2 regions of the Providencia sp. 6390 genome follow, and region 2 is predicted to be linked to the other one. Evidence: predicted binding sites of a transcription regulator. Region 2 holds the regulator's gene; the other holds the start of a gene.
What was found. Region 2 encodes sigma-54, which starts transcription at its own class of promoters, with help from an activator protein. Its sites were predicted from a motif close to GTTGGCACANNTTTCGCTNT; they were not measured.
Positions count from the first base shown of each region.

Region 1: a site for sigma-54 is predicted at 3,918-3,937, ahead of glnA (glutamate--ammonia ligase). Genes of this name have one in related genera too.

Region 1 is NZ_JBYVYL010000010.1:98,238-103,529, reverse strand. Features, by position in the region: gene AC3Z9T_RS18475 (PadR family transcriptional regulator) at 1-185, shown strand, start outside; gene AC3Z9T_RS18470 (MFS transporter) at 537-1,727, opposite strand; gene AC3Z9T_RS18465 (dTDP-4-dehydrorhamnose 3,5-epimerase family protein) at 1,730-3,037, opposite strand; gene AC3Z9T_RS18460 (XRE family transcriptional regulator) at 3,218-3,484, opposite strand; gene glnA (glutamate--ammonia ligase) at 4,204-5,292, shown strand, end outside.
Region 2 is NZ_JBYVYL010000007.1:50,669-55,960, reverse strand. Features, by position in the region: gene lptB (LPS export ABC transporter ATP-binding protein) at 1-307, shown strand, start outside; gene rpoN (RNA polymerase factor sigma-54) at 339-1,784, shown strand; gene hpf (ribosome hibernation promoting factor) at 1,807-2,094, shown strand; gene ptsN (PTS IIA-like nitrogen regulatory protein PtsN) at 2,202-2,669, shown strand; gene rapZ (RNase adapter RapZ) at 2,827-3,678, shown strand; gene npr (PTS phosphocarrier protein NPr) at 3,678-3,950, shown strand; gene rnk (nucleoside diphosphate kinase regulator) at 4,412-4,822, shown strand; gene pmbA (metalloprotease PmbA) at 4,894-5,292, opposite strand, start outside.

The DNA of each region.
Region 1 (5,292 bases), on a different contig from region 2:
ACGGTGGTAATTTAGCCGAAGACATCGAAATGGCAGTGCATCGTTTCAAGGCGCTATTACGCCATAAAATGGTGCTCAAGCAACTCAATGAAGCACAAACACGTCAGATTGCACAGATCATTAATGATGCAGTGCAACAGATTGAGCAAGTCAATACTCTGCTTACTAGTGATGATGAGCAGTAAAGAGGCATCATCTACACTAACTATCAGCCTTGTAACCCCCCTAGGGTGATGCAAGGCTAATTATTACGATTAAAAATTCCTTTCAGCTCAATAATCATGATCTATTATTGCTCATTAATTGATGATTAATGCCAAAATTAATTTTTATTTTTCCTTCATTTTATACAGTGCTAAACTACCTATAAATATTAATTAAAAAAATATCAATATTTTCATTGAGTTATAGGGATGACTAACCAATGGATACATCATCCCTATTATACTAAGTTTTTTAATTATCAAAATCAGCACATTATAATAGACTTCCTATATTTTTATCACTATTTAATAAAAACCATGAACTTAAACCTTTTATTGTTTAATATACTTATGCCCCATATAAGCATACAGAACACAGCCAGATACCAATGTAATTGCAATAGAAAGCATCATAAAATAACTCACGATATAAGGCTTCCCACCAAATAAAAACAATAACAAGCCTGTAACTGGTAGTATCAATTGACCAATCAATACAATGAGGGAAGATGTACTGGCTAATACTTTCGTCGGAATAACTTCAATTCTAATAATTCTATTAATATTCCCTGTAATAACTTTTCCAATGATCGTCAATGAATAGCTGATAACAAATATCCATATTGAATTGATATTTGAAACAAGCATAATCGAAGGAATAACAATAGCGATAAGACCAAAGATTAAAATACCCCGTCGAGAAACTCGACTAGAAATGAGGCTATAAATATATGTACCTAATACCCCACAGACCCCTGCCGCTACATCGATAAGTCCAAAAAATTTAACGGGTAGCGCCATGGCTTGATCAATAATCGCTGTCCCAGCAGATTCAACTAGCCCATCAAAAAAATTATTGCCTACCGCCACACCGATTGTACCTAAAATGATAGGCACAGATAAGATGAAACCTAACGGGTTCGTGTTATTTTCATTGCTAAATTTTCTGGTTATTTCTTTGCTTTCATTTACATCAATGCTTAAATTTGCTTTAGTAAAAAGAAAATAACAAGCGTTACTAAAATAAAGCAGACAAGGAATAAATAAAATATATTGGTAACCAATATCAATAAGCAACATACCAATAATGGGCCCTATCACCATACCCAAAAAATCCATTCTTGATATTAAATTAACATGGTGTTCCTTCTGCTGACTTAATAACGCAATGATTTTTTCATAGGCAATAATAGTTTGTGAATTACCGATTGAGACAAAACTACCTACGATGCCAAAGGCGATAGAGACTATTAGAGGGTCTTTAAACTCAAATAATAATAAGAAAACACATCCAACAATTTTAACCATGTCAGAAATTATTGATAATGGCCTAACACCAATGCTATCAATTAGCTTGCCAACTAATGGAATAAGTATCAGCCTTGGCAACCACCAAATAGCATACGACATTCCTGCATACTCGATACTTCCTGTCAGTGTGTAAACGACAACTGGTGTCAAAAAAACCATAATGCCATCAGCAGTTAGCACGAGAAAAAGAAAATAAAAAAAGGAAGTATTCATACTTATGCTCTACCTTCAATTTTTTCTTTTAATATGACTTTTACATGCTTACCGATACTTTCATCATAAATGACAACTGACTTTGGTGTGCTATGAGTTGGAGGTGTTTTAATGATTTCTAATTGTTGTGTCACGATATGTGCATAATATTCGCTGTTTGCTTCAATGGTATTCACTTTATAACTCATATAGTTAATGTCATTTATCGGCCAATCAATGACATCATTACCCGGTAAATATTGAAATTGATCATCGAGATAAAGCACAGGCCGATTAACCGTAATAATCTTTGCCATATTGCTTAAGGCATGAGCAACACCACAAGGAATAATTAATTCAACATATGGTGATGGAAAAAACGTGATTTCATCTTCTATAAATTGGGAGTTTGAACCTTCTCTCATGTCCACTAGTTTCAGCGTAATTTTTTGCGTTGAGTTCCCAAGGAAAACAAGATGATCCTCTTGCCCAAGATGTAAACCATATGAATCAAAGTCATAACTCTCTTCCCCATGTTCAACGAGATAAAGAGGCGATTGGCGAGTCAGTGGAACAATACAACTTTCGGTACCTGTTTTTATCGATGGTAACTCTTTAAAAATCACGCCTTCAATTTTAGATTCAGGCAACACCAACTTAGGCCAATCATGATTTTCCTCTCGAACCCTGACATTAATAATCTCTCCACTATTAAGCGTAAATTTCCTTGTTTCAGCGTGTTGATAACGGTACATATTCAAATTTTCAAACTGAAATTTGCCTATTTGGTGATACACCAAATCCGATGCCTCCTCTGACATTGGTAAATAACCTGTAATATCATCCAGTTCGATATCTTCAGGTATATTGATAATGTCACTTTCAGGAGTCCAATAAACTTCGCCGCAACAAATTTGCTCTAATGTAGGTAATAGGATCTTGTAACTATTTAATGTGTAGATATATTCTAAGTTATGAAAGGTATGTGCTACCCCTGGAGGGATCACTAATGTTTTTGCAGATGAAGGGGTAATATAAAACTCTTGTTTACTCTTGAATGTAGGGGAGCCTATACGGCAATCAATAAATTTTGCAAGTATACGTTTTTTTTCACTACCAAGAAATGTGAGTACATCTTGCTGCCCTAAATGAATACCATATTGCCCATATTTAAATTTACTTTCACCGTGATAGACAATATTCACGGGATAGGTCGTTGGGAAAGGCACAACAAAAGAATCGTCTTTCCCATTATTAATTCTCCAACGTGCGACCCAATGCAAACCATCAATAATTATTCCATTATTCAATTCATCTATATCTATACTCATAGCCTATCCCTAAAATAGAAAGGCAGTTTATACTCGATGTATTTCATCCTACAGTGCGATGCTAGAATCTAATAATCGTAGCTTTTTATGTTAACTGTTGGGTCAACGATAAACATCTAAAGTTATTCACTTTTCGATTAAATGTAGGCTTACAAGCAAAGAGCATAAACCACCTTATAATCAAATGGCTACAATCTCAATATCGTAACCAGCCTCTTTCGCACTATCTAGAAATGAACTTAAACTGCTCATGTTTAAGCTTGAATACTTATCATCAGCAGGCGCATTTTTTATACCCGCTAAATAAGCGAGTCTGTCGAAAGCAGATACCGCGACATCAGTGGTATTCAATACCATATCAATAAAACTATTATTTTTTAAATTATCATCTTCTAAAACAATAGGGGTATCTTTATATATTTTTGCAACCTCAGATATCTTAGTCATAAATCACCTTGTTAGTTATATAATTAAATGAAATTACTAAATAGCATAAAGGCAACATGCGTATCTACGATTTAAATTAATGGTGTAATATAAAAAATAACAACCTATTTAATATCATTTCCAGTTTAATAACGTCAAACTATTTAATAATTTTTTTATTAAAAATAAAAACAATTTAATTATTAGTTAATAATTAAAGAGAAATTAGCAAGAATATTTAAATCTCATTTAATAGATACAATTATTCAAAATGGTCTACTCTTAAGACATAAAAAAGTTGATATGCACTATAAATGTCATGCCCTTTATGACAAAGCACCATTATAGTGCAATGCAACATTAAAAAGCACCATTATGGTGCAAAAAGTATCGTTTATTCACTTACTAATTTTTTATGGTCGTGTAACACCCAGTATTTACGCTGTTTTAAAAAGTTGGCATGCTTTTCGCTTATACTTGCATGTGAGAAAGTTACATCTTGAATAATTGAGGCTGAAAAGCCCAAAAATAACTGCACAAAGTAACACTTATATACTCTAAATAATTCGAGATGCAGCAAGGCGACAAGTGAGTGAGTCGCTAAGAGCATACATAAGTATGTGAGTCACGGTGAGTGAGCGTAGCCGCTATGCCTGAACAAAAAGCGCTGCAACTTGAAGTATGACGAGTAGAGTATATGTGGTTATTTTACAGACCCGACCTGACCAGGAGAGCCGACGATGTCCGCAGAACACGTTTTATCGCTGATAGAAGAGCACAAAGTAAAATTTATCGATTTGCGTTTTACTGATACTAAAGGTAAAGAGCAACATATCACCATCCCTGCTCATCAAGTCAACGAAGACTTCTTTGAAGAAGGTAAAATGTTTGATGGTTCATCGATTGGTGGCTGGAAAGGCATCAACGAATCTGACATGGTATTGATGCCAGATCCATCAACAGCGATGCTTGACCCATTCTTTGCTGAGCCTACCTTGATTATTCGCTGTGACATTCTTGAGCCGGGCACCATGCAAGGTTATGACCGCGACCCACGCTCAATTTCTCAACGCGCTGAAGACTTCCTGCGTGCAAGTGGCATCGCGGATACCGTTCTGTTTGGCCCAGAGCCTGAATTCTTTATCTTTGATGACATCCGTTTTGGTAACAGCATGCATAATAGCTTCTATCAAATCGATGATATCGAAGCGGCTTGGAACACTGGAACAAAATACGAAGGCGGTAATAAAGGCCATCGTCCGGGAGTTAAAGGCGGTTATTTCCCAGTACCACCAGTCGATTCTTCACAAGATCTGCGTTCTGCAATGTGTACTACCATGGAAGAGATGGGCTTAGTCGTTGAAGCTCACCACCATGAAGTGGCAACAGCAGGCCAAAACGAAGTGGCATGTCGTTTTAATACCATGACCAAAAAAGCGGATGAAACCCAAATCTATAAGTATGTTGTTCATAACGTTGCTCACGCTTACGGTAAAACAGCAACCTTTATGCCAAAACCATTAGTGGGCGATAACGGTTCAGGTATGCACTGCCACATGTCACTGTCAAAAGACGGTATCAACCTGTTTGCAGGTGACAAATACGGCGGTTTATCTGAAATGGCGCTGTACTACATTGGCGGTATTATCAAACATGCACGTGCACTGAATGCCTTTACTAACCCAACCACTAACTCATACAAGCGTTTAGTTCCAGGTTACGAAGCACCAGTGATGTTGGCTTACTCTGCACGTAACCGCTCTGCATCTATTCGTATCCCAGTAGTTGCAAGCACTAAAGCACGTCGTATCGAAGTTCGCTTCCCAGAC
Region 2 (5,292 bases):
TGGCGAACGTCGCCGTGTTGAAATCGCTCGAGCTCTCGCAGCAAACCCGAAATTTATTTTATTAGATGAGCCGTTTGCAGGGGTTGACCCCATTTCAGTATTGGATATCAAAAAAATTATCCAACACTTACGTGATTATGGTTTAGGTGTTTTGATCACTGACCATAACGTACGTGAGACATTAGATGTCTGTGAAAGAGCTTATATTGTAAGCCAAGGCCATTTAATTGCCCACGGTACCCCTGAAATGATCCTCGAAAACGAGCAAGTAAAACGCGTCTATTTGGGAGAAGGTTTCCGTCTATAATTTATCGTATTAGAGGGAGAAAAAAGTATTCATGAAGCAAAGTTTGCAGCTCAGAATCAGTCAGCAATTGGCAATGACGCCTCAGTTGCAGCAAGCCATCCGCTTGTTGCAATTATCTACGCTTGAGCTACAACAAGAAATACAACTTGCACTAGAAACGAACCCGCTTCTAGAGCAAGAGGAAAATGCTTCAGAACTAGAATCCCTCGACAGCCTTGAAACAAGTGCCGATAGTAGTGAAATGGATACTAAAGAAGCACTCGAAAAAAATGACATGCCTGATGAGTTGCCTCTTGATACAAATTGGGATGAAATTTATACCGCGGGCACGCCTTCAGGCACGAGTAACGACTATAGCTTTGATGAATTACCAATTTATCAAGGGGAAACCACGCAAACCCTGCAAGACTACTTAGTTTGGCAGTCTGAATTGACTCCTTTTACTGAAACGGATCGTGCCATTGCCACAGCAATTATTGATTCGATTGATGATTCAGGTTATTTAACAACACCGATTAGCGATATCCATGAAGGGATCGACAATCCTGAGATCACCCTTGAAGAGGTGATTGCAGTACTAAAACGTATTCAACACTTCGATCCTCTGGGCGTCGCTGCGCAAGATCTTAAAGAGTGTTTGCTGATCCAATTGTCTCTTTACCCAAAAGAAACGGAAGGATTGGCTGAAGCGCGAACAATTATTAGTCAGCATATCGATCTATTAGCTAATCGTGATTTTCGTCAACTCAGTAAGCTGACTCGATTAAAAGAGGACGCACTAAAAACAGCGATTGATTTAATATTAACGCTGAACCCAAAACCGGGGCAATCCATCAATACTGGAGAGTCTGAATATGTCATTCCTGATGTTCTAGTGAAAAAAATCAGTGGACACTGGCAAGTTGAATTAAATACAGATAGCATTCCTAAACTAAGCATAAATAACCACTATGCTTCTTTGATAAAAGATTCAGTAAACGAAAGTGATTCGCAGTATATTCGTAGTAATTTACAAGATGCAAAATGGTTGATTAAAAGCTTAGAAAGCCGCAATGAGACCTTGCTAAAAGTAGCTTCTTGTATTGTTGAGCAACAACAAGAATTCTTTGAATATGGTGATGAATACATGAAACCCATGATACTCGCAGATATTGCGTATCAAGTGGATATGCATGAATCGACGATATCAAGAGTGACAACTCAAAAGTTTCTCCATAGCCCTAGGGGAATTTTTGAGTTGAAGTATTTTTTCTCTAGTCACGTGAGCACCGATACAGGAGGAGAAGCCTCCTCGACAGCAATACGTGCATTAGTGAAAAAACTGGTTGCTGCTGAGAACCCAGCAAAACCATTGAGTGACAGCAAACTGACTAGCATGCTAGCCGAACAGGGCATTCAGGTTGCACGTCGGACTGTCGCTAAGTACCGTGAATCGTTATCTATTCCGCCCTCAAACCAACGTAAAAAATTGGTTTAATTGAAAAAATAAGGAAGATTGTATGGAATTTCAGATTACTGGACACAATATCGAAGTCACCCCTGCATTACGCGAAACTGTTGAGAAAAAAGTCAGAAAATTGGAGCAATTATTTGACCGAATCAACGGCATTCAGGTCGTTCTGAAAGTTGAGAAAGTTCAGCAAATTGCTGAAGCAACGGTGCAGGTTAATGGTGCAGAACTCCATGCGTCAGCCGAAGAAAATGATATGTACGCTGCAATCGACCAACTGGTAGACAAACTGTCACGCCAATTAACTAAACACAAAGAAAAACTGAGACAACATTAATACATTTATAGCGCAATCACAGTGTATCGTGATAAGTCGCAAATAAATGGTCAAACCAGCTAGTGGTATGCCGCTAGCTGGTTTTGTAGTCCTAAGCGAACAATAAAATGAACAGTGATATAGAAATCCAATTAAGCGCCGTATTATCTCCAGCATGTACACGTAACAATCTTGTTTGCACCAGCAAAAAAAGAGCGTTAGAGATTATTAGTGAACTGGCTGCCGCAGAGTTGGGATTACCGGAAAATACGGTATTTGAAGCATTACTTACCAGAGAAAAAGTAGGTACAACTGGCATTGGCGGAGGGATCGCCATTCCTCATGGCAAGCTTGCTGACGGGGAACACACACAGGCTGTTGGCGTTTTTTTACATTTAGAAGAACCTATTGCTTTTGATGCAATAGATAACCAACCTGTTGATATCTTATTTGCTTTATTAGTGCCAGCCGATCAATGCAAAACGCACTTACACACGCTTTCCTTAATCGCTAAAAAGCTGGCTGACAAATCATTCTGTAAACGATTGAGATCTGCTCAAAGCGATGCAGAGCTGTATAGTATAATCACTGAGTAAGTTATAATTAAAATACTTTACCATCACAGGGTTACATGTGTATGAATTTTTGATATTTTATTCAACTATACACGGTGATGTACTGATAAGTAACCAAAAGATCTATTCACTATCGGGGTCATAAGATCGCCGAAAAGAAATAAAAGGGAGTTAGCTCATGGTGCTGATGATTGTCAGCGGCCGTTCCGGTTCGGGGAAATCCGTTGCCTTACGTGCGCTGGAAGATATGGGTTTCTATTGTGTAGATAACCTGCCGGTGGTGCTGCTTCCAGAACTGGCCAATTCACTCGCAGATCGTAATATTTCAGCTGCAGTGAGCATTGATGTGCGTAACATGCCAGATAACCCAGAGATCTTTGAAGAAGCGCTAGATAGATTACCTGCTAGCTTTTCGCCTCAGTTACTGTTTCTGGACGCAGATCGCAACACATTGATCCGCCGTTACAGCGATACACGCAGGTTACACCCTCTTTCAAGTAAAAACTTATCACTTGAAAGTGCTATTGACGAAGAAAATGAATTACTCGAGCCACTACGTTCACGTGCGGATCTCGTCATAGATACTTCTGAAATGTCAGTGCATGAATTAGCTGAAATGCTCAGAACACGTTTAATGGGCAAACGTGAACGTGAACTGACTATGGTCTTCGAATCATTTGGCTTTAAACATGGTATCCCCATCGATGCAGACTATGTCTTTGATGTGCGCTTTTTACCGAATCCGCATTGGGATCCCAAATTGCGCCCAATGACTGGTCTTGATCGCCCAGTTGCGGCGTTCCTCGATCGGCATACAGAAGTGCATAACTTTATTTATCAAACACGCAGTTACCTTGAGTTATGGCTACCAATGCTAGAAACCAATAACCGCAGCTATCTCACTGTTGCTATTGGCTGTACGGGGGGTAAACACCGTTCGGTCTATGTCGCAGAGCAACTCGCCGATTATTTTCGCTCACGGGGCAAAAACGTACAGTCCCGCCACAGAACATTAGAAAAGCGTAAGTAATGGCACTAAAAGCCACGATTACCTTAAAAAATCGGCTGGGTATGCATGCCCGGCCGGCAATGTTACTTTATGAATTAGTTAAAAAATTTAACTCTAGGGTTATTTTACGTAATAATAATAACATTGAGGCTGAAGCCGATAGCGTTATTGCAATGTTAATGCTAGACTCGGAGCAAGGTAGTACTATTGATATTGAGGTTAGCGGCCCTGATGAACATCAGGCTTTATCTGCGATTATTGACCTATTTGAAAGTGGGTTTGACGAAAGTTAGCATTATCAGCTAATGACTAGTGAACTAAATATCAATTGTTTTACAAAAAACGGCTCATAGATCGTGATCACGATCTCTTCCCTTCGAAGCATGAAGAGCCTAATATTTCATACAAATAAATTTACACTCTGAATAATTCAATGTGCGGCTAGGCACAAGTGAACGAGTCGCTAAGAGCATACACAAGTGTGTGACGGGTGCGAGTGAGTGAAATCACTTATACCTTAACGAAAAGCGCTGCAACTTGAAGTATGACGAGTAGATACTCTAAATAATTCGAGGTGCGGCTAGGCGACAAGTGAACGAGTCACTAGGAGCATACATAAGTATGTGACTGGTGCGAGTGAGTGAAGTCAACAACGCTGCAACTTGAAGTATGACGAGTACCCATATTATTGCGACACCCCCTACCTTACAAGGGTGGGGGGTGTTTGCTTTGTACGTTTCTATTGGAGTGTGGTATGACAAAGCCAACAATTATTATTAATGATTTAGATGCAGAACGCCTAGATGCGCTGTTAGAACAAGCTGCTTATGCAGACACCCCTGTTGCAGAAGCCCTGAATGATGAACTTGATCGTGCAGACATCGTATCGCCTCAAGAAATTCCTGCTGATGTGGTTACAATGAACAGTACGGTTCGTTTTCTTGATTTGATCAGCAATGAAGAACGCACGCGTACTCTCGTTTATCCAGCCTCACTGAAAGACAGTGCTGAGCAGCTTTCTGTCATGGCGCCAATCGGCGCTGCCCTGCTGGGCCTACATGTGAATGATGAAATCAGTTGGGCACTGCCTAACGGCGTTGAAACACGTGTAAGAGTACTGGAAATTATTTATCAGCCAGAAGCTGCCGGTGAGTTCCACCGTTAATATTAGTGAGTATTGGCTGCTAGATTAGGCACTCACCTGAGTGCCTTTTGTGTTTTAAATTCTAAAGGAAATTACTCCCCCGCAATACTCATTTCAGGTAGTAACACTGAGCCACATTGAATGTTACTGCGAGTTTCAATATCATCAGCAATAGTGACGATATTTGCCCACATATCCTTTAAATTACCCGCAATGGTAATTTCACTCACTGGATATTGGATCACACCATTCTCTACCCAAAAACCAGAGGCGCCGCGTGAATAATCTCCGGTAATACCGCTCACGCCTTGCCCCATCAGTTCGGTAACAACAAGACCCGTTCCCATTTGTTTTAGCAATGCATCAAATGATAGCCCTTGACCTGCAATGCGCCAGTTATGAATACCACCAGCATGGCCAGTACTTTGTAAGCCTAGTTTTCTCGCTGAATAAGAGGTCATTAACCATGTTTGCAGTACGCCATTTTCGAT